DNA from 2 places in the Mesorhizobium sp. UC74_2 genome. Region 2 is predicted to be linked to the other one. Evidence: riboswitches for the same ligand, from Rfam matches in the RefSeq annotation. Region 2 holds a riboswitch; the other holds the start of a gene.
What was found. A riboswitch is a leader RNA that binds a small molecule or an ion and turns the genes downstream of it on or off. The one in region 2 is predicted to bind cobalamin.
Positions count from the first base shown of each region.

Region 1 (10,747 bases), 2.9 Mb from region 2:
GGCCTGACCTATCGAGCCGCGGCGGTGGACGAAACCGGCGCGCTGGCCGAGGCGCTGATGGTTGCTTCGAAGGGACAACTGCCGGCACGCGACTGGCTGGTATCGCTGCTTGGCAGCCGGGAGCAGCTCACCCCGGCTGACCGCCAGGCCCTGCTGTCGGGTCGCTCGCCGGCAGCCACGCCGGCAGCCGGCCGCATCGTCTGCTCCTGCTTCAATGTCGGCGTCAACCAGCTGGCCGACGCCGTTTCCGCCGGCTGCCGCAGCCTGGAGGCCATCGGCAGGGAACTCGGCGCCGGCACCAATTGCGGCTCCTGCCGCTCCGAGATCAGGACCATCATAGGGGCAGGCCAAGTCGAGGCCGCCGAATGATCACAGGGGCGCCCGGCGGCCGTGAGCGCCGGCTGACTACTTCCACATCGACCGCATCTTGCCCTTAAGGTCAACGCTGGTGCTCGGCCGCGCCGACTGCTCGTTGCGCAGCGCCTGGCTTGTCCAGGACGTGAGCTGGAAATGCTGCAGGATGTGGGACGGGATGAAGCGCGTCTTCGATGCATAGACATGCCTGTCGCCGCGCGCGACCTGGCTGGAGGGGTAGAAACGCTGGGGCACGATCAGGTGCAGGGAATCCTTCGCCCGCGTCATCGCGACGTATAGCAGGCGGCGTTCCTCTTCCAGTTCCTTGCGTTCGCCGGCGCTGAGATCGATCGGGATGCAGCCGTCGACGGCGTTGAGCAGGAACACCTTGGTCCATTCCTGGCCCTTGGCCGAATGGATCGTCGACAGGATCAGATAATCCTCGTCGAGAAGCGGCGGGCCGGCTTCGTCGCTGGTTGCGCTGGGCGGGTCGAGCGTCAGGTCGGTCAGGAAGCGGTCGCGCGACGGATAGCCGGACGCAATCTGCTCGAGCTGCAGGAGGTCCGCCCGCCGCACAGTCGCGTCCTCGTGCTTGCGCTCGAGATGCGGCTCGTACCACAGCCTTGCCCGCTCCATCTCCGACGGCCAGCCCGGGCCGCGACGCAGGTCGCAGAACAGATCGACGAACAGCGGCCAGTCCCTGGCGGCGCGCGCCGGCGGCGCGAAACGCGCCAGGCCGATCTCGAGGTCGAGCGACTGCTCCATGCTGTCGATGGCTTGCGTCGCAGCCGACGGCCCGATGCCCGGCAGAAGCTGCATGACACGGAAGCCGGCAATGCGGTCGCGCGGGTTCTGCACGAAGCGCAGCACGGCCAGCACGTCCTTGACATGGGCCGCGTCGAGGAATTTCAGCCCGCCGAATTTCACGAAGGGGATGTTGCGGCGGGTCAGCTCGACCTCGAGCGGGCCCGAATGGTGGGATGCGCGAAACAGCACCGCCTGCTGCTTGAGCTGGGTTCCGGTCTCGCGTTCCTTCAGCACCTCGTCGCAGATGTAGCTCGCCTGTTCGGCTTCGTCGCGCACGGTGACGATGGCCGGCTTTTCGTGCGAGGCGCGGTCGGTCCACAGGTTCTTGGTGAAGCGTTCGGTCGCCTCGCCGATGACCGCATTCGCCGCATTCAGGATCGCGTCGGTTGAACGATAGTTGCGATCGAGCGTGACCACATCGGCGGGCGCCGGAAACAAGGTCGGGAAATCGAGGATGTTGCGGACTTCCGCGGCACGGAACGAATAGATCGACTGGGCATCGTCGCCCACCACCGTCAGGCCGGCCCCGTCCGGCTTGATTGCCGTCAGGATCGAGGCCTGCAGCCGGTTGGTGTCCTGATATTCGTCGACGAGGATGTGGTCGAAGCGCGACGACAGATGCGCGGCGATGTCCGGTTCCGCCGCCATCTGCGCCCAGTAGAGCAGCAGATCGTCGTAATCGAGGATATTCTGCCGCTGCTTGGCCTCGACATAGGCGCCGAACAGCCGTTTCAGCTCCTCGCTCCAGCCGACGCACCAGGGGAAACAGTCGGCGACGACCTTTTCCAGCACGTCCTGCGCATTGACCACGCGCGAGTAGATCGCAAGGCACGTCGCCTTGGTCGGAAAGCGGTTCTCGGTCTCCGAGAAGCCGAGATCGTGCCGGACCAGGTTCATCAGGTCTGCGGAATCCTCGCGGTCGTGGATGGTGAAGCTCGGCTCGAGCCCGATCTCCAGCGCATAGTCGCGCAACAATCGCGCGCCGATCGAATGGAACGTGCCGGCCCAGGTCAAGCCTTCCGTCAGGCTGGCGGCGCGATCCTTCATCACCTCGGCGGCGATGCGCTCGACACGCCTCGTCATCTCGGTCGCGGCGCGACGCGAGAAGGTCATCAGGAGGATGCGACGCGGATCGGCGCCGCGCAGGATGAGATGCGCCACCCGATGGGCGAGCGTATTCGTCTTGCCCGAGCCGGCGCCGGCTATGATCAGCAGCGGTCCGCAAACCGCGCCGTCGCCGTGCAGGACCGCTGCCCTTTGGCCGTCGTTCAGCTTGGACAGATAGGCTGGATCCTCGATCGAATCACGGATGGCGATGTTCATGCGGTCATGAAGCATCGTTTCCGTTTCGTTCGCAATGGCTGCGGGCCGCCTTGCGACATGGGTTACGCCGAGCCTGCTCGGCAAGCTTTCCCACGCATCTCCAGAGCGAAGAAACGGTGGCCGATTTGGGAACTGACACTCGGGAACGCTGGTATAGGGTTAGCCAACGTATCAGGCTAGCCGTTGAGATAGCGACGCATGCAGTAGAGCAGCGTTGCCTGTTCCTCGTTCTCGCGGACGTCTACCACGCGCCCGAAGAGGACACGGTGGGTTGCCTCATCGACGGCATTGCTGAGTTCGCATTCGAAGCTGACCGAGGCGTCTGTCAGGACGGGAACACCCGTAAGACCTTCGGTCCATTCGCCAAGCGCAAATCGGTTCACCACCGGTGTCTTTCCGCCGAAGGCGTCGGAAAGGTCCTCGTGGCCCGGCATCAACGTGTTGACGCAGAAATAGCGTGCGTTTTCGAAAGCATGAAAACATGAGCTCGCACGATTGATACAGACGAGCAGGGTCGGCGGGGTATCGCTGACGCTGCAGACAGCGGAGGCCGTAAAGCCGTAGCGCTTGCCGCCGGAATTGGTGCTGACGACATTGACCGAAGTGCCGAGGCGCGACATCCCGTTGCGAAACGTGGCTCTGTCCACAATGCCGAAGCGATGCTGCATCACATTCATTTTGATCTCTCGGGCGCGTTCGGAGCGGGCAAACCGAGGCGCTCGCGCAAGGCCGCCTGTCTCCCTGCGGCGGGAACGGCAAGGCATGTCCAGTCAGTCGACCGCATCGCGTGGCTGTCTGGACGTGCCCGGTCGTCAGGCCCGGGCTGTGAGTTCTTTTCGAACGATTTCCGCGCCTGCACTCAAGGCATTCAGCTTGCCTCTGGCTACTCGACGGGAGAGGGGGGCCATGCCGCAATTGGTGCAGGGGCACAGTTTGTCGGCATCGACAAACTGAAGTGCTCTTCGCAGAGTAGCGGCCACTTCCTCCGGCGTCTCAATGGTATCGCTTGCCACGTCGATGGCCCCGACCATCACTTTTTTACCGCGAACAAGTTCGATGAGATCCATTGGAACGTGAGAGTTGTGGCATTCCAGGGAGATCATGCCGATGCTGGATTTCTGCAGCTTGGGGAAAGATTCCTCATATTGCCGCCATTCCGGCCCGAGAGTCTTCTTCCAGTCTGTGTTGGCCTTGATGCCATACCCGTAGCAGATATGAACGGCAGTTTCGCACTTGAGCCCTTCGATTGCCTTTTCCAGGGTGGCAACACCCCAATCATTCACCTCGTCAAAGAAGACATTGAATGCGGGCTCATCGAACTGGATGATATCGACGCCGGCAGCTTCCAGTTCCCTGGCTTTCCTGATTGAGGATCTTGGCGAATTCCCAGGCCAGTTTTTCGCGGCTCTTATAGTGATTGTCAAAGAGCGTATCGATCATGGTCATCGGACCCGGCAGAGCCCATTTGATAGGCTGCCTGCTCTGCCGGCGCAGGAACTTGGCGTCTTCAACGAAAACCGGCTTTTGGCGCGACACAGCGCCGACGACGGTCGGGACGCTCGCATCATAGCGATCCCGAATTCTGACGGTCTCACGCTTTTCGAAATCAACCCCGTCCAGGTGCTCGATGAACGTCGTGACGAAATGCTGGCGTGTCTGCTCGCCGTCGCTGACGATATCGATGCCTGCCTGTCTTTGATCGTCGAGTGACAAACGCAAAGCGTCCTGCTTGCCTTCGACGAGCTCCTCATCCTGCAGTTTCCAGGGTGACCAGAGTTTCTCCGGCTGGGCCAGCCACGAGGGTTTTGGCAAGCTGCCGGCGGTTGACGTGGGCAACAGTGTTTTCATGATAGGCGGCCTTGTCTTTTGGTTGGTCAGCGAACGTGATTGACGGACCACTGCTCGAGGATGGACTTGTATGGTTTGATGAAGTGCTCCTCGGCGAACTTTCCCTGCTCGATCGCCAGCCGGCTACGCTCTTCCCGATCGTAGACGATGCGGGTCAATGAATAATCCTGGTGCGTCAGACTCGGCTGGTAGCACGCCCCCGCCGACGAATTGGCGTTGTAGATCTCGGGTCGATAGATCTTCTGAAAAGTCTCCATCGTACTGATGGTGCCGATCAGCTCAAGATTGGTGTAGTCTGCAAGCAGGTCGCCGATAAAATAGAAAGCCAGAGGCGCTACGCTATTCGATGGCATAAAATAGCGGACCTGCATTCCCATTTTCTGAAAGTATTGGTCCGTCGAGGACAATTCATCTTGCCGGTACTCAACGCCCAATACAGGATGCCGATTTTCGGTGCGGTGATATGTCTTGCTGCTTGAAGCACTCAGACATATGACCGGAGGCTTGGAAAAATGCTCCTTGTAGGCATCTGAGCTCAGGAAATTTCTGAACAGGTTTCCATGCAGATCTCCGAAATTGTCCGGCATGCTGAATTCCGGGCGGTTTTTGTTGTGCTCCGGCAGCAATACGCTGAAGTCGTAGTCTCGCACGTAGGAGGAGAAATTGTTCCCCACGATGCCTTGGATCCGCTCGTTCGTCTTTCGGTCAGCGATGTTTGTTTTCAATATTTCAATTATCGGGAAGGCATTGTTGTTGCCTTCGGCGCCTATAATCATCTCAACCGAAATGATGTCGAGTTCGACAGAATAACGATTGCCCTTGGGGTTATCCCAATGCGCCAGGGCGTTGAACCGATTGTCGATCATCCTCAGGGCATTGCGCAGGTTTTCCTGTCGGTTCTCCCCTCGGGCCAGATTGGCGAAATTGGTCGTGATACGCGTGTTGTCCGACGGGCTATATTCCTCGTCAAAACGAATACTCTTGAGGCGAAACGTAAAGTCGTCACTCATTGCGACCTGCCGGCGATCGACAAGGGACAGGCGGGGGTTGGCGACTTGAATTCTGGTTTGAGACACGACTTACCCCAATGAATTGGGGGCATGGGTCAGCGGACACATAGCAAGGCGGTCCGCTACGCGGCCTCCGCTACGGCACACCGGGACACCCCGCCCGTGGACGTTTTTTCGTCAAGGCAGGTCTCCTGGCTCGCGGGTCATCGCTTCCGTCCGTCTTCCCAGGGTTTCACCCCAGTGACATTCTGGACGTCAGCTCACCGCTTACAGTTGCGGGGGCAGCTTCGGCTTTCCCGAATATGACGGGGCACCGACTTCCCTCTTAGCCCCGGCGCGCTGCACGCAACGATCGGGGAACCTAGACGCCTTCACCCTCCTGCAATTGTCAGATGAAGTCAATAGCGCATAAAGAAATGTTTATATCTTTATCGCACGCGTCGGCGTCGGATATGGCGGCTCCGACGCTGTCCCGGTTCGGCCCTGCTTGTCGCGCACGCAGCATCACGTCACGCCGGCCGTTTTTTCAGCGGGATGATGTTCGGCGCTGCCCCAGCCTCGGCGGCGCCGTGGCCAACCGCTTCGCCGCGGGCAAGCGTCCTTCGCGCGTTTCCCTCGGCGAGGCCTGTGGCAACATCCTCGAAATAGCGCGCCGGGGTTGTTCCCAGCATGCGCTTGAACATGGAGATGAACGCGCTGACGCTGTCATAGCCGAGATCGCCGGCGATGTTGGTGACCGACTGGCCCTCCCCAAGACGCCGCAACGCCAGGCCGATGTGAAGCTGCTGTCGCCAGCGAAGGAACGACATGCCGGTTTCCCGTTGGAACAGCCGGCTCAACGTTCTGTTGCTGGCGCTGACGCGGGCGCCCCATTCGTCGATCGTGAAGCGCTGGTCCGGGTGCTCGATCATCGCCCTGGTCAGCCGCTGAAGCCTCCTGTCGGTCGGCATGGGCAGATGGATCGGTTCCAGCGTTGCGGTCGCCAGTTCGTCGAGCAGCACGGCGATGAGCCTGGCTTCGCGTTCGCGGCCCATCGCCGCCGGCGGCGTCGCGCAGTCGAGCCGCAGGATGAGCTCGCGCAGGAACGGCTGGACGAACAGGATGCCGCAATCCGGGTCGAGCGCAGCGGCCAGATTCGCATCGATGTAGAGGTTGAGGATCTTGATATGCCCGGCGACGCGACCGGCATGGGAAACACCGCTCGGTATCCACATGGCGCAATGCGGCGGGACGGTCCAGAGCCCGCCGGCAGCCTGCATCGTCAGCACGCCGCCGATGACACACATCAGCTGCGCCTTGTCATGATGGTGGGGCTCTGTCTCGCCGACGAAAGTCGTTTCGGTGATCAGGCTGAAAACGGGGCGTGGTACGTCATCCACTTGCCCGAAGCCTTGTATTTGCGGAAAATTCACCCGCTTCTCCTGATCCGGATCAACCAAACCGACAGCGTATCCCAAACCCGTGCGGCATGTCATCGAGGCCCTGGAGGAGCCTATGATCCGGCACGCGACTCGAGCAGCACAAGCATGCCTCTCGCCGCCGCTCGCCTCTCGTCGGTCTCGAAAAGAACGGAAAAGCCGAACGCCTTGCTCGCGGTCGCCGCAGCCAGCCGCACCGCCGCGCTGGTGGGTTTTTTCCCCTCGATCACGATCATGGCGCGGCAGTACTTCCTGAAACGATCCCGGGTCCGTTTGAAGAACAGGGCCTTTTCCCTGCGCTCTTCGGCCGTTTCCGTGTCATGGTCGTCCGGTGAGTGGTCGGTTATCAGGACGAACGGTGCCTGCCGGTTCAGAAGCGCTTCGAGCTCGGCGAGAATCGAAGCAGGCGACTGTCCTTCCTCCCGCGCGAAGACAAGCGGGAAGCGCGTATCGTCCAGGAACATTGATTTGTTTCCTTCCGCAGACCGGGTCGATCGGCAAGCCTTTCCGAGGGGCTACCTGGCGGCATCACCGATATCCCAAGCATGCCACGGCGGCGTTCAGGCTGCTCTCGCGCGTCTGCCAACAAATCCCGCGAACCCGCCATTGCGGTTTCGCGCGGACTTTCCCGTCAGATATGGCCCGTCAGATATGGATAGCCGCCGTCCGCAGCTCCGACGGGCTCTGGCCGTGGAACTTCTTGAAGGTCCTGGCAAAGTGCGAGGCGCTTTCAAATCCCGCTTCCAGGGCGATCTCAAGCATGGAGGCATCGGTGTTTGCGACAAGCGCCTTGGCATGGATCAGCCGCACGCGCTTGTAGGCATTGGCGGGCGACATTCCCGCCTTCTCCTTGAAAAGGCGCTCGAGCTGGCGGCGGCTCACCCCTACCTGCCGCGCCAGCTGCGTGATCGGGATACGGTCATTGATATGCTGCTCCATCGCCAGAAGCGTCGCCTTGATACGGACGTCTTCCGCCTCGTCGGCAAATGTGCGCCTCGCCTGCAGATGGAAGGGGGAGCGAGCGTGATCGATCTGGAGGACTTCCAGCGCGTTGCGTTCGGCATCCTCGCTGATGTGGCTGCGCACGATGAGCGCCGCCATGTCGGCGGCGCTGCTGCCCCCGGCGCAAGAACCACGGTTCTCATCGAGATGGAAGATCCTGTCCGAGCGGACGACATGGTCGGGAAACCGGTCCTGGAAGTCGCGCGCATGGAGCCAACTGACACAGCACTCGTGGTTCTTCATGAGTTCCGGCATCAGCCAGGATGAACGTGCCGGTGCACAGGCCGATGAGCGGTACGTTTGCTGCTGCAACGCGACGCAGATAACGCGTGGTCTCGGCGTCGACGGGCTCCTCCACATTGAGCAGTCCGCCGACCACCACGACATGGCTGAAATGAGCCGGGTCGACGAAACCGGACGTTGGAACGACCTGCACGCCGCAGCTCGATTTCACGGGGTTCTTCGAACTTGCCAGCACATGCCAGTCCGCACTGACGCGGCCCGACCGGTCGAGCTCGTCGCTTGCCAGCCGCAGCGTGTCGATGAACAGCGCGAAGGCCGACAGGGTGAAAGAGCGGCCGAGGATAAAACCCACGCGCAGCTTTGCCGGGGAATTCATGGATCTATCTCCTGGCTCGAACACAATCCGGCAGCCTCCCGTTCCCATCGGGAAGAGGCGCAGGCCATCGGTTCTCCCAAAGCCTGCGCCACGGCTGCGACATTTTTGGGTCGTCCCGATCAGGCAGCTTTCGAAATATCGCCATGCGGGTCAAGCACGTACTTGACCGCCGCGCCCTGGTCGAAGCTCTCGTAGCCTCGCGCGGCGTCCTCGAGCGAGATCACCCTGGCGTTGACGATATCGGCGATCGGCAGGCGATCATGCAGGATGGCCTGCATCAATTGCCGATTGTATTTGAGCACCGGCGTCTGCCCGGTGTGGAAGGATTGCGCCTTGGCCCAGCCGAGTCCAAGACGCAGCGAGAGGCTGCCGTGCTTGGCAGCCGCGTCGACAGCACCTGGGTCTTCCGTCACATAGAGCCCGGGAATGCCGATGGAGCCGGCAGCACGGGTGATGTCCATCATCTGGTTCAGCACGATCGCCGGCTGCTCGCCGCCGCTATGGCCGCGGGCCTCGAAACCGACCGCGTCGATCGCGCAGTCGACCTCGTTGGAGCCGGTGACTTCGGCGATCATGTCGCCCAGCCGGTCGCTCTTGGAAAGGTCGATGGCCTCGAAACCCACCTTGGCGGCATGGGCGAGCCGTTCCTTGTTGAAATCGCCGACCATGACGACGGCAGCACCGAGGATGCGGGCGGATGCGGCCGCGGCGAGGCCAACAGGTCCGGCACCGGCGACATAGACGATCGAGCCGACACCGGCGCCAGCGCGAACGGCGCCATGGAAGCCGGTCGGCAGGATATCGGACAGCATGGTCAGATCGCGGATCTTTTCCATCGCACGGTCGCGATCGGGGAATTTCAGCAGATTGAAATCGGCATAGGGCACCATGACGTAGCGGGCCTGCCCGCCGATCCAGCCACCCATGTCGACATAGCCGTAGGCGCCCCCGGCGCGAGCCGGGTTGACGGTCAGGCACACGCCCGTGTCCTGCCCCTTGCAGCAACGGCAGCGTCCGCAGGCCACGTTGAACGGCACCGAGACGATATCGCCGACCTCGAGCATTTCGACGTCGCTGCCCTTTTCGATGATCTCGCCGGTGATCTCATGGCCGAGCACCAGGCCGGCTTCCGCCGTGGTGCGGCCGCGAACCATATGCTGGTCGGATCCGCAGATGTTGGTGGAAACCACCTTGAGGATCACCGCGTGTTCGATGCGCCGGCCATCCGGCGCTGCGAATTTGGGATCGTCGATGTCCTGGACCTCGACCTTTCCGGGGCCCAGATAGACCACGCCTCTGTTCCTGCTCATGCTCTTCCTCCCAGTTGGATTTTCCCAGTCGGATCAGGAGGGCGTTCGATTGAATCGCCAAGCTGATCTAACTCTTTGCTGGAGCATGATCTTTTCCGAAAACGGGTTCCCACTTTTCGAGATCAAGCTCTGGTCATTCGCTACGGGCGGCTGATCTCCTCCAGATACCAGTTGATGTAGCGAAGCTCGTTGTGCTCCATCGGCGCGATCGGGCCGGGCACGAAATAGTGCGAGCGCACGCCACGCGCGGTGTGCTCGATGATCTTCTTGTCCTCCTCGGTGGTGACCTTCCAGAGCCAGGTCAGCTTTTCCAGGTCGTAGTCGCGGCCTTCCTCGGCGTCGCCGCGCACGAGCCAGATCAGCTCCATCTCGCATGTATCGGCGGTCTTCGGAATGAAGCGGTAGATCATGCCATGATCGGGGTAGCAGACGAGGAATGTGGTGCCGCCGAGATGGATCGAGGTGACGCCACCGTCATATTCGGCGAACCGTCCCATCAGCGGCGCAATCGGCTTGCCGTCCTGGCTGCCGGTGGAGACGCCGTCGTAGAGCGCATAGCGGAAGGTGTGGATCGCCTCCTGCCCCATTGCCGAGTTCTGCCAGCGATCGCCGCTGACGACCTCGATGCCCAGCGCGCAAGTCCGCGCCTCCATCGTCTGGTTGAGCTTCTCGATCATCTCGAGCGGCTGCTCCAGCGCATGGGTCTGGGAATATTCGGGATGTGCCGGTCCGCAGTGATAACACTCGACGTAATTTTCGACGGCCAGCTTCCAGTTGGCCTGCAGCGGATAGAGTTCGCGATGCGCCACCTTCGCTTCGCCCCAGCCATACTGGCCGCAACTGGTCCGCAGCGCCTGCTCGATCGGATCGAAGTCGAGCGGCGTCTCGGCGAAGCTGATGAAGACGAGTCCCGACGCGACACGAACATGCAGCTTCTTGAGACCGTGCTCGTTGCGGTCGAAATCCTTCGGCATCAGCCGCGCGGCGCGCAGTGAGCCGTCATTGGCGTAGGTCCAGGCATGGTAGGGGCAGACGAAGAACCGCGCATTGCCCTTG
Region 1 is NZ_CP170562.1:1,409,306-1,420,052, forward strand. It holds gene ACFJIU_RS06645 (molybdopterin-dependent oxidoreductase) at 1-369, shown strand, start outside; gene ACFJIU_RS06650 (ATP-dependent helicase) at 406-2,484, opposite strand; gene ACFJIU_RS06655 (flavin reductase) at 2,661-3,161, opposite strand; partial or broken gene ACFJIU_RS06660 (methionine synthase) at 3,297-4,332, opposite strand; gene ACFJIU_RS06665 (DUF1852 domain-containing protein) at 4,359-5,342, opposite strand; cobalamin riboswitch at 5,506-5,722, opposite strand; gene ACFJIU_RS06670 (AraC family transcriptional regulator) at 5,852-6,754, opposite strand; gene ACFJIU_RS06675 (hypothetical protein) at 6,835-7,224, opposite strand; partial or broken gene ACFJIU_RS06680 (GlxA family transcriptional regulator) at 7,406-8,381, opposite strand; gene fdhA (formaldehyde dehydrogenase, glutathione-independent) at 8,501-9,691, opposite strand; gene ACFJIU_RS06690 (aromatic ring-hydroxylating dioxygenase subunit alpha) at 9,832-10,747, opposite strand, start outside.
Region 1: it holds a riboswitch for cobalamin, as region 2 does, so the genes downstream of both, ACFJIU_RS06665 (DUF1852 domain-containing protein) here and ACFJIU_RS23200 (TonB-dependent receptor domain-containing protein) in region 2, are expected to answer to the same signal.

Region 2 (10,747 bases):
CGACGCCGTGCGAGCCGGTTCCGGTTACTGTGACATCGGTCAGGGTCGCGCCCTTGATGTTGACGCCCGAGATGCCGACGCGGCCACCCGTTACGGTGATGCCAGAAATCGTATCGCCGTCTGCGAGACTGAGCACCGCATTGCCGGCGTTCGTTCCTGCGATGGTGCCATTCGAGCCGCCGAAGCTGAAGGTCTCGATGTTTCCGGAGAGGGCAAGAGCCTTCACGGTACCTGCGCCGCCGATCACGGTCTGGTTCTGCGCCAGAATGGCCCCGGCGGTCAAAATGTTGCCCTTGCCGCCGAGGGCGACGACAAATCCATCCTTGCCTGCTTTGGCGACGGCATCATCGAGCGTCGTCGGGTCGCCCTGAGTGCCGAGGCCCAGTGTATTTTCGCCGTCGGCGAAGAAGAAGGTGCCGAAGGCCTTGCCGGTCGCGGCATTGATGGCGTTGCGCGTGAAGTCGCGCTTCGTCTCCTGGGTGTTGACGCGCACGCCGATATCGCCGCGCACGCGCTCGTTGACCCGTTTGCGCAGGCCCTCGCTCACCGGATAAGCGGTCGCGATCTCCTCTTGCGAGGCATTGCGTGCAGGCGGATTGAACGGCACGCTGAGCTGGATCGAACCGGCGAATTGGGTGTGGTCGCGATTGTCGCTGCGTACTTCGCCGGCGAGCGTGAGGTCCCAGCCGGCGCTGAATGCGTCACGAATGGCATATTCGATACCGGCTTTGGCACCGGTAACACTGCCGTCGTGCCCGTCGGGATCGGCGAAATGATAGCCGCCGACATCCAGCCTCAGTGAATGATTGTCCGGCAGGTCCAGCGGCACCTGCACGCCGAATTCGCCCTCGACGCCCCAGGCGCTGTAGCTGCGCCGGTCGAGGACGGATACCTGCTCGAGCAGTTGATTGCCGACGAGCGACAAGGTGGAATTGCTTTTGCTCTCGTTGCTGTCGCCGCCAAACGGCAGGTAGACATTCAGATGGCCATCGTAATTGGCCGTGATCGCCTCGATGCCGAGCGTTGCTCCACTGTAAGTGTGGCCGTCGACGGTCTGCACGTTGGCATAGGCATAGCCGCCCACGAGCAGGTCGGGGTTGACCAGTCGGCGCACGCCGATGCCGACATCCTGGCCGAAGCCGTCGTCGAATCGATGTTTGCCGCGGACGTCGAGAAACAGCACCGACTCGGCGGTCTGCTTCAGCAGGATGAAACCTTCCAGGGCGGCACTGGCGCCGTGGTTGTCGGCGCCGATGATGGCACGCACCTGTGGCTGCCAAAGCCCGTCGGGATCGGCCTGCGCCGTGGTGATGCCCGACAGCGCAAGTGCTACCGTAGACAGCGCCGAGGTTTTGAGAAGCTGCCGTGCGTGCTGCGAATACGCATGTGGCATGGAGGCGTGTGGCAAATACCGAGCCCCCATGCGGGCAGCGCCACGCACGCCAGCCTGAACACGAAACGGCGTGCGTTTCCCCCAAACCATTCAGCAACATCCCCAGGTTGGGGGACAATATCCAAAATCACTTGATTAGCGAGTCCTTGAGTGGAACACTCCCAAGAAGAGTCATCAATACTGTGGTTATTTGGTAACAGCATGTAATCTGGCAGGTGAAGTTCCGCTTTCCAGAAAGTATGCACTGATGTAGGGATCACGCGGGTCCGCGTATGGGGTGCGAAATGACGAAAGGCAAAGTCTGTATGGGTGGGTCTTATGGCTCCCGATGGAGCATGTGGGCGAGCGCCGCAACAGTGCTTGTCATGCTGGGCGCCACGGTCTCTGGCGTGTATGCCGAGGAAGCCAAACCCAGCGCCAAGCCTGCAGATGCGAAGGCCGCCGACGCCAAGCAGCCCGAGGGCAATCCCTGGGTCGTAAACTGCGCCAGTGGCGGTTCGGGAACCGACCTCGAGTGCCAGGCTTCGCAGAACCTGACGGAGTCCAAGACCGGTCAGCGCGTGTTGACGCTGACCGTACGCCGGCAGGCCGACAATGGCAGCCTCGCCATGTTGCTGGCACTGCCGCACGGCCTGTTCCTGCCCGCTGGCGCATCTTACCAGATTGATTCCGGCAACAAGGCGCCTGTTGCCATTCAGACCAGTGACCAGAACGGCGCCTATGCCGCCGTGCCTCTCACGCCGGAACTGCTGACGGGATTGAAGTCGGGGACAACACTGAGCATCGGCATGGAATCCGTGACGCGCAAGCCGGTGACCATCCCCGTCTCACTGAAGGGCTTTACGGCAGCGGTCGACAAGCTGCAGGCTACCAAGTAGCCGGCTTATGATCCGAGGTTTCTGCTGGCGTGCCCGCTTCAGTGCCCCGGCGCTTCGTCTTCGATGCTCTCCGCAGCCTCCGGGTCGAGCTGGTCAAATGCCACCTGCCAGTCGGTGACGATGTCGGCACGTCTGGTATCGGCATGGTAGGCAGCTAGCCTCGCTTCCTGGCGCAGCGCGATGCGCGCTGCTGCCTTGGCGGCGCGGCTGACTGGAGGCGTCCAGTCTTGCGGCGGCACGCTGCCGCCGATCGCTGTGCTGATCGCCTGTTTCGCCATGCGCGCCTCCGCGGTTCCGTAGTGAGTCAGCAGGTTCTGGAATGCCGCGTACAGGTCCAGGTCGAAGGGTTGATCCTCGCCCATCGGACCGATGACCGGATTGCCTGGATGCAGGAAGGCGAGGGGCAGCAATCCCTGTGGTATCGGCGTGTTGGCCGAATGGGTGCGGCCGCTGGCCAGCAGCTTGGGTAGGAGATGTGTATGCGGTCCCGCTGGCGAAACGCCGCCGGTGTCCGGGCCGCCGATCTTCTGATAGACCTCGACACGCCCGAGCGCGGTCAGCGCCACGCGATGCGGATGCGCAGCCATGATGGCGGTGGTCGCGCCGTTGCCGGCTTCGAACAGCGATCGCCCGAGATTGGCGCGCAATTCACCGAGCAGCTTCGGATCACTGGTGCGGACGCAGAAATCGCATTGCGGCAGGCCGAGACCCATGTCGAACAGGATGCCGGTACGGTCGATGCCGCGAATGGCATCGTCGTCCGGGCCGATCTCGGTCAGCACCTTGTGCCCGTTGCGCCGCGCACGCGCCTCCGGCAGGCAAAGCGCTACGGCATGGCTCCAGCGATGTCGCTTCGGGCTCAGCGTCTCATAAGCAACTGCGGTTGCCTCGGCTAGACGTCGGCGCTCCAGCCGAATGGCACCGCGCCGGGTTGCGCGGGTCAGATCCAGCGGCTCATCGATCACCGGCTGCTCGTCTGCATCCTGGTGGAATTCGGCAATGGCGCCGAACGACCCCATGCTCCAGCCAGATCGCCAGTCGCCAAGATGCCTCTGCAGCAGCGGTTCAAGATCGGTCATGGTCTTTTTCCGGTTTGAGGGGGAGGCTGAACCAGATCGAGCGGCTGGATGACGGTACGACCTGCCGCCGTACCGAAATAGGCTTCGACGCCATAGACACTGGCAAGGCTTTCAGGAGTCAGTACCGTTTCCGGTGAGCCGTCCGCGATGATCTGGCCCCGGTCGAGCAGGATAAGCCGGTTGCACCAGCGTGCTGCAAGGCCAAGGTCGTGCATGGAGGCGACGACGCTGCGACCCTGTTTCGCCTGGTCGGCGAACAGCCGCATCAAGGTGATCTGATGCGAAGGATCGAGGCCCGCGGTCGGCTCGTCGGCGAGCAGCAGAGGCGTTTCCTGGGCGAGCGCGCGGGCAATCAGCACACGCGCCTTTTCGCCGCCCGAAAGGTCGGTGGCGGCGCGGTCCCGGAAGCTGTCGACTTCCATCTGCCGCATCGCGCGCTCGATGGCCACGTGATCGGTCGATGAGAGGGCGGCGAATGCCGGCCGATATGGTGTACGTCCGAGCGCGACGACGGCTGCGACCGGGATCGCCCAGGCGATCTCGTGCTCCTGCGCGACATAAGCAATGCTCGCCGCGCGCTCGCGCGCTCCGAGCGTGGCGGCCTCGAGCCCGGCGATCGAGATGCTGCCCCGAGAGGCGACAAGGCCGAGTACTGCCTTCAACAGGGTCGATTTTCCCGCACCATTCGGCCCGATCAGCCCGACGAATTCGCCGGGACCGACAGCGAAGGAAACATCGCTCAGCACGCGCTGCCGCCCGAGTGTGGCCGACAGGCCGGAAACGGCAAGCAGGCTGATGCCAGCCTCCGCCGTTCGCGATAGACAAGCCACAGGAAGAAAGGGGCGCCGACGATGGCCGTCAGCACGCCGAGTTTCAGGTCGCGGCCCGGTGCTATGAGGCGCACCAGGATGTCGGCGGCAAGGACCACCGCCGCGCCACCGAGTGCGGAGGCAGGCAAAAGCCGTGACGGCCGTGCGCCGACCAGTGGCCGCAGCAGATGCGGCACCACCAGCCCGACAAAACCGATGGCACCGGCGACGGCGGTTGCAGCACCCACCGAGGCGGCCGTACCCAGCACCGCCAGGTGTTGCACGCGGCGCATGTCGACGCCCATCGAGGCCGCGGTATCGGCGCCCAGCGTCAGCGCATCGAGCGCGCGGCCAAGCATCAGCAAAAGCACCCAGCCAGCCAGCATGAAGGGTGCGGCCAGCCAGACATGCATCATCGAGCGATCTGTGAGGGAGCCAAGCATCCAGAACATGATCTCAAGTGCCGCGAACGGATTGGGCGATAGGTTGAGCGCCAGCGACGTCATGGCGCCCGCGAGGCTGGAGACCGCGACGCCTGCCAGGATGATGGTGAGTGTGTTGGAACGCCGGCCGGCAAGCGCCTGCACGACGACCACCGCAAGCATTGCCGCCAAGAGGGCGGAGAGCGGCAGGGCCAGCGGGAAGATGATGGTCAGGCCGCTGTAGATGGCAAGCACCGCGCCCAGCGAAGCTGAGGCGCTGACGCCGATCAGCCCGGGCTCTGCCAGCGGATTGCGCAGATAGCCCTGCAGTGCGGCGCCGGATAATCCGAGCGTTGCACCGATCATCAGGCCGAGCAGCGCGCGTGGTAGCCGGATCTCGCGCATGATCAGCGCGATCGCATCGCCCTTGCCGGAAAACAGCGCCTTGATGCTGTCGCTGAAAGCAATGGCTGCCGGGCCGACGGTGAGAGACAGCAGGAAAAGCACCGCAACCAGCAGGCCGAGCACAAAAAGCAGGGTGCGGTATCGCGCAACGTCTGTCATGGCTGCGCCCCTCCTGCATGACCGCTTTCTGAACGACTGGCGGCAGCCTCGGTGAGCATCTCCACGGCAGTAGCCGTGAAGGGTGCGCCACAGATGGTATATCTAGTCGGCACTGAAACGCGCGCGGTCTCTTCGCTGAGTGCCCTGTAAGCAGGATGGACGAAGGTCTGCTGTGCCAGGGCTGGTGTCGCATAGCGTGCTTCCGAGTCGACCAGCATGTCCGGCTTTGCCAGGACCAGGAGTTCCAGTGGCAATTGCTGGGTGCCGGACAGGCCAAGCTTCGTCGCCAGGTTCGTCAGGCCCGATGCGGTGACCACCGCATCGACCAGCGTGCCGGCACCCGATGTGTAGGAGTTGGCAAAATAGGTCGCGATGGTGAGGTCACGGTGGGGATGTGCTCTCGCCCGGGCGAGCTTGCCGTCGAGTTCGGCCACCAGTGCCTCGGCCCGACTTTGCCTGCCGAGGATATCGCCCATGCGCCGAAGGCTTGCTCGCACGTCGTCGAAGGAGGTTTCCGGCGGGAACTCCTCAACGCGAATGCCGAGTTGCCTGAGCAGGCCGACGGTCGCACGCGTCGTATAGCTCCCGGCAAGGACGAGGTCCGGTTGCATCAGGAAAACCTCTTCCGCCTGCCCGTGATTGATCACGAAGCGTCGTGCTTCCACGGCCAGCACCGACGTTGCCGGATCGCCGGCCAGGTAGGAGACAGAGTGAAGCTGCCCGTCATCCGCCACCAGCATTGCCATCTGGTCGGTGCAGACATTCATGGAAACGACACGCTTCGGCGCTTCAGCGGCTAGGGCGGCGCAGGCGCCCGCTAGAAACAGGTTACCTGCCATCAGGCTCAAGGGCAGAGTTCGTCCATAGCGGCAGGAAGCCCTGCCGGTAGTCGTCGCGATCTGTACCCTTGCCTGCATCGTCATCTCCGCGGTTCAGAATGTCCGGGTGAGGCTCAGATTGAAAGTGCGGCCGGGGGCGCGGTAGTCCGTCACCGTCGAATAATCGGCGTCGAACAGGTTCTCGACCGCGAATTTCACCTGCGATGAGGCATCCAATGCGTAGAGCGCGGTGAAGTCCACCGTGACATAGTCCGGCAGCTTCGTCGTGTTGGCGGCATTGGCGTAGCGCGCCGCCCCGTAGAGCAGGCGCGTCGTCAGGTCCAACTGCTCGATCGGGCTATACGTAACCTCGGCCATTGCTTTGAGCCGGTCGCGGTAGGGGATGTATTTGCCGTTGTCCTGGTTCAGCGGCTGACGGACATCGAGGCTCACCTTTCCACTCCATTCGGTGCTGAACCGGTGCGCAAGTGCCGCTTCGAAACCCGTGATACGTGCCTTGGCGACATTGAAGGGCAGGTAGGTCGGCGGGTTGGAGGCGATCGCGTCGGTCAGCCAGGTTTGATAGAACGCAACATCCAGATTGGTGTCGGCGCTCGCCTGCCAGTTCAGCCCGATCTCATAGGATTTGGACTTTTCCGGCTTGAGGTTCGGATTGGAGTAGTTCGGATAATAGAGTTCGTTGAAGCTCGGCGCCCGGAAGCCGGTGGCATAGGATGATCGCAGTCTCAGGTCTGGCAGGATCTCATAGCTCGCGCCGACATTGTATGTGGTGGCGCCGCCGAACTGGCCATTGTGGTCATAGCGGATGCCGCTGTCTATGGTGAGCGCCTCATAGGACAGCGAGTACTGGCTGAACACTGCAGCGAGCGTTCGCGCCTTCACATCGAAATCGACGGTCGAATTGACCTGTTCGCGATAGATTTCGGCACCGCCGGTCAGCACATGCGCAACGGCACCGGTGTCGAAATTCCCGGTGGTGGAGGCAAAGAGACCGTGACGGCTGGAGTTAAAACGGCTGTCGCCTGCGACGCCATCGCGGAAGTTGCGGGAGCGATCGACCGAACTCGACAGCTCGATGGTCGAGGACCAATCTTCGGAATGTCTGATTTCGGTACCGAGCTTGCCGGCAAAACTTGTCGTGTCGACTTCGTTCGCGCCAGGATACGAGTCGTCGTACTGGCCGCGGCTGCGGGCAAGCAGAGCGTCGCCGTAGATCCGGCCCCAGTCGAACTGCTTCGACAGCGAGGCATTGATCGAGCCGAGCAGGAAACCGTCATCGTCCGGTTCATGGCCGTAGGCGGTCGGCAGCGTGAAGTCGTAGCCTCGCGTGCCGGTCAGGCTGCCGCCGAGGGAATAGTCGAAGCCGCTTCTGCTCTGGCCGCGTACATTGCCGGACAACGTGCCTCCCCACGGATAGCTCACACCAGCTGTTACCGAGCCACAGCTGTTGCGGCCGTCTGCGCAAGGGCCGCCTTGCCTGGTGATGATGTTGACGACGCCACCCATGGCGTCGGAGCCGTATTGCGCCGAATGCGCGCCCTTGGCGACCTCAATGCGCTCGATTGACTCGAGCGGAATATTGCCGAGCGAGGCGGTGCCGGTAGTGGCCGAACTTGCCCTCACGCCGTTGATCAGCACCAGCGTCTGGCTGGCCGACATGCCACGCAGATAGAGGTTGGATGCAGCACCCTGGCCGCCATAAGAGACGATGGAAACGCCGGTGTAGGATTTAAGCAGGGAAGGCAGGTCGGGAGCAGCCGAGTGCTCGATGCTCTCACGGTCGACCACCGTTACCGACGAGGTCGAACGCTCCAGCGTCGTCTCGCGTCGGAGCGGCGTGGTGATGACAATGCGTTCCAGCATCGTGGCATTGCCGGGAATGTTGTTGTTCTGAGCGCCGGCATGGCTTGCGAAAGCCAACAATGCTGTGCTGGCAAGCAAGAATGTCTTCTTCAAATCCGCCCCCAAAAGGATTGACGGCGCGGTCGAGCGCCGTGAGGTTCATTTCGAACCGCAGACGGATTGGCTAGGACAGATTTGCGTTCAGTCGCACTTCCTGGCCGTTCTCGCATGCGGCAACACTTCACGTGTCACCGCCACGGACGACCGCGCCTGATCACCCCTCGTGATCAAGCATGGGTGACTGGAACAGGCAGGTCTCCTGACTTCCGTGTCATCGCCCATTTCCGCCTTCCCGGTCGCGCGAGGCGGCCAGTGGCATCATGGAAGAAGGCTCAACGGTTACAGTTGCGGGGGCAGTCGCGGCTTTGACCGATGGTTCGGCCGCACCGTGTTCCCTTTTCATCCGCCTCGCGGCGGAACCAGCTCCAACCCGAAGCTAGCCGCGGCAATGCCGAGCGTCAACCGGCTAGGATGTGGAGCAGCGGTGAGCGGTCCGAGCGAAGGTTGGAGGGTCAGCCGTAGTGGAACCGCGGTTTCGGGCCAGTACCGGTGAATTGCACGCCGACGCGGTCGTTGCGGCGCCAGCGCACCAGCGATTCATAGGCGACACCGTCAACAGGGACATAGAGGCTGAAACGTTCAGGAATGATGGCATCGGCGGCCACCTTGAGTTCCGCGCCATTCGTATGCTGGTTGCGCACCACGCAAGGGATTTCCGAATTGTGGATGCTGGTGATGATGGTAGCCCCTTTGAGCACACGTTGCCGATGCTCGCGATCGTGATGGTTTGCTTCCTGCTCGGACATGACGGTAGGGACTCACGCTGCAGACCTGATATTTTAGGAAAGGCGCGGAGAACATCAATGCCACCGCGAGCTGTATCGGCGATTTGCCGCAAGGGATGGCTAACCGTCCGTCAAGATCCGGGCTAGCTGCTGTCCACTAAGATGCCGGGACGCGGAACCTCGAATGCCTGGAAGGAAATGAAACCGGGGGATGCATTCGCATCGCTGGCAGCGTGGCGGCTCGTAACATTGCTGCAATGTGACGCCCGGAAACAGGCCGCCTGTGAAACAGTTCGAGGTCGGCAAATGCGTTTGTTCTATGTCGTATGCATCGGTGTATTGCTGTCGGCGTGCCAGAATACACGCGATCGGGAACGATGCCTGTCATATGGGTTCGATGACGACACCCCCGATTTTTCGCGATGCCTGCAAAGGTTCGACATTGAAAGGGATCGCAGGGACTATCGCTCGCGAGATGGCGAACGATATGAGGGCTGACCGCGTCCACTCCTGGAGTGCCGGGTTTCGATGGAAGTGAGCTTTCATGCATATTCTGATCGTTGAAGATGATCGCGAACTCGCCTCTTCCCTCAAAGCCATCATGGAGGGCGCGATCGGCATATCCGACACCTTTGGATCCATTGCCGAGGCCGAAGCCGCGCTTATGGCTCATAAATTTGATCTTGTGGTCATCGACCGCAGGCTTCCTGACGGTGATGGACTCTCGCTGCTTCCGGTGCTGAGACGGCTGCAACCGCGGCCAGCGACCCTGGTCCTGACCGCGCTGGATGATCCGTACGATATCGCCTCGGCCCTGGACAAAGGCGCCGACGAATATGTCGGCAAGCCGTTCGAACCAACGGAACTTGTCGCCCGTGCACGTGCGGTCCTGCGCCGCTACAGCCTGGACGTGCTGGGTTCGACCCAATTCGGCAATCTGGCCTTCGATCTCAACCACCGGATGGCGAGCGTCGGGCAGAAAGTGCTCGACATTCCGCGGCGTGAACTTGCGATACTGGAAACGCTGATGCGTCGCGCCGGCCGTGTCGTGCAGCGGGAAACGCTGGAGTCCTCCGTCTATAACATCGGTGAGGACATCGAATCGAACGCGCTGGATTCACACATATCGCGCCTGCGCAGGCGCTTGCGCGATGCCGACTGCGAGGCCGTCATCAGGAGCGTGCGCGGCATCGGCTACATGCTGGTTCTGGAGTGACAGTTTGAACCGCTCGATCGCCTTTCCTGTCGCTGCGCTGCTGGTCGTCGGCATGGCGATCGTGATGCTGCTCGGCACGGTTCTGACACTTGCGATCATCGTCAGCATCAGCGCGGAAGACCGCCTGCAGATCAACACCAGCGAACTGTCCCGTACGCTGGGTGCCGCCATCGCCTATGATGCCGATGGCCACCTCACGCTCGACAGGCAGAAGCTTGCCACGAACATCATCGAATTTGCCGAAGCCCAGCCGGCCTATTGGTATGTCATCGACGATGGCCGGCAGGTGATTTCACATGGGCAACAACCCGCGGAGGTCAAGCGGGTGTTCGACCAGACCCCGCGCGAAATTCAATATTCGGAGTTCCGCTACCGGCAAGACAATCACGACATGCTGGGCATCAGGTCGGTCAGCCGAGGCGACGGCCCGAAAATTGTTTCCGTTGGCGGGATCGTGCTCTCGAACTGGGAGACCGTTCTGGTCGCCCTTGTCCCGGTGCGATCGCAGGGGCTGCTACCACTGTTTGGTGCCATCCTGTTGCCACCACATCGATCGCCGTCATCATCGTCCGGGGCACGATCGCAAGGCCGGTACAACGTGTCGTGCGATCCGCCGAGCGGATCGATGGGCTGCCCAATGGCAGACGCATATCGGACGCCGACACACCGAGCGAACTGAAGCCCATGGTAGCAGCCTTCAATACGGCCTTGATGCGGATCGACGCCGCCTTTGCTGCTCAGCGCAACTTCCTTGCCAATGCTGCGCACGAATTGCGCACTCCTTTGACCAAGATGCGCCTGAAGCTGGAGCGATTGCCGGATGGCGAATTGCGCGACGGATTGATCCGCGACACCAAACG
Region 2 is NZ_CP170562.1:4,761,150-4,771,896, reverse strand. It holds gene ACFJIU_RS23230 (beta strand repeat-containing protein) at 1-1,483, opposite strand, end outside; gene ACFJIU_RS23225 (invasion associated locus B family protein) at 1,678-2,271, shown strand; gene ACFJIU_RS23220 (DUF6925 family protein) at 2,310-3,350, opposite strand; gene ACFJIU_RS23215 (ABC transporter ATP-binding protein) at 3,347-4,147, opposite strand; gene ACFJIU_RS23210 (FecCD family ABC transporter permease) at 4,090-5,145, opposite strand; gene ACFJIU_RS23205 (ABC transporter substrate-binding protein) at 5,142-6,062, opposite strand; gene ACFJIU_RS23200 (TonB-dependent receptor domain-containing protein) at 6,078-7,847, opposite strand; cobalamin riboswitch at 8,118-8,325, opposite strand; gene ACFJIU_RS23195 (PilZ domain-containing protein) at 8,399-8,692, opposite strand; gene ACFJIU_RS23190 (response regulator) at 9,216-9,887, shown strand; gene ACFJIU_RS23185 (hypothetical protein) at 9,940-10,566, shown strand; gene ACFJIU_RS23180 (sensor histidine kinase) at 10,572-10,747, shown strand, end outside.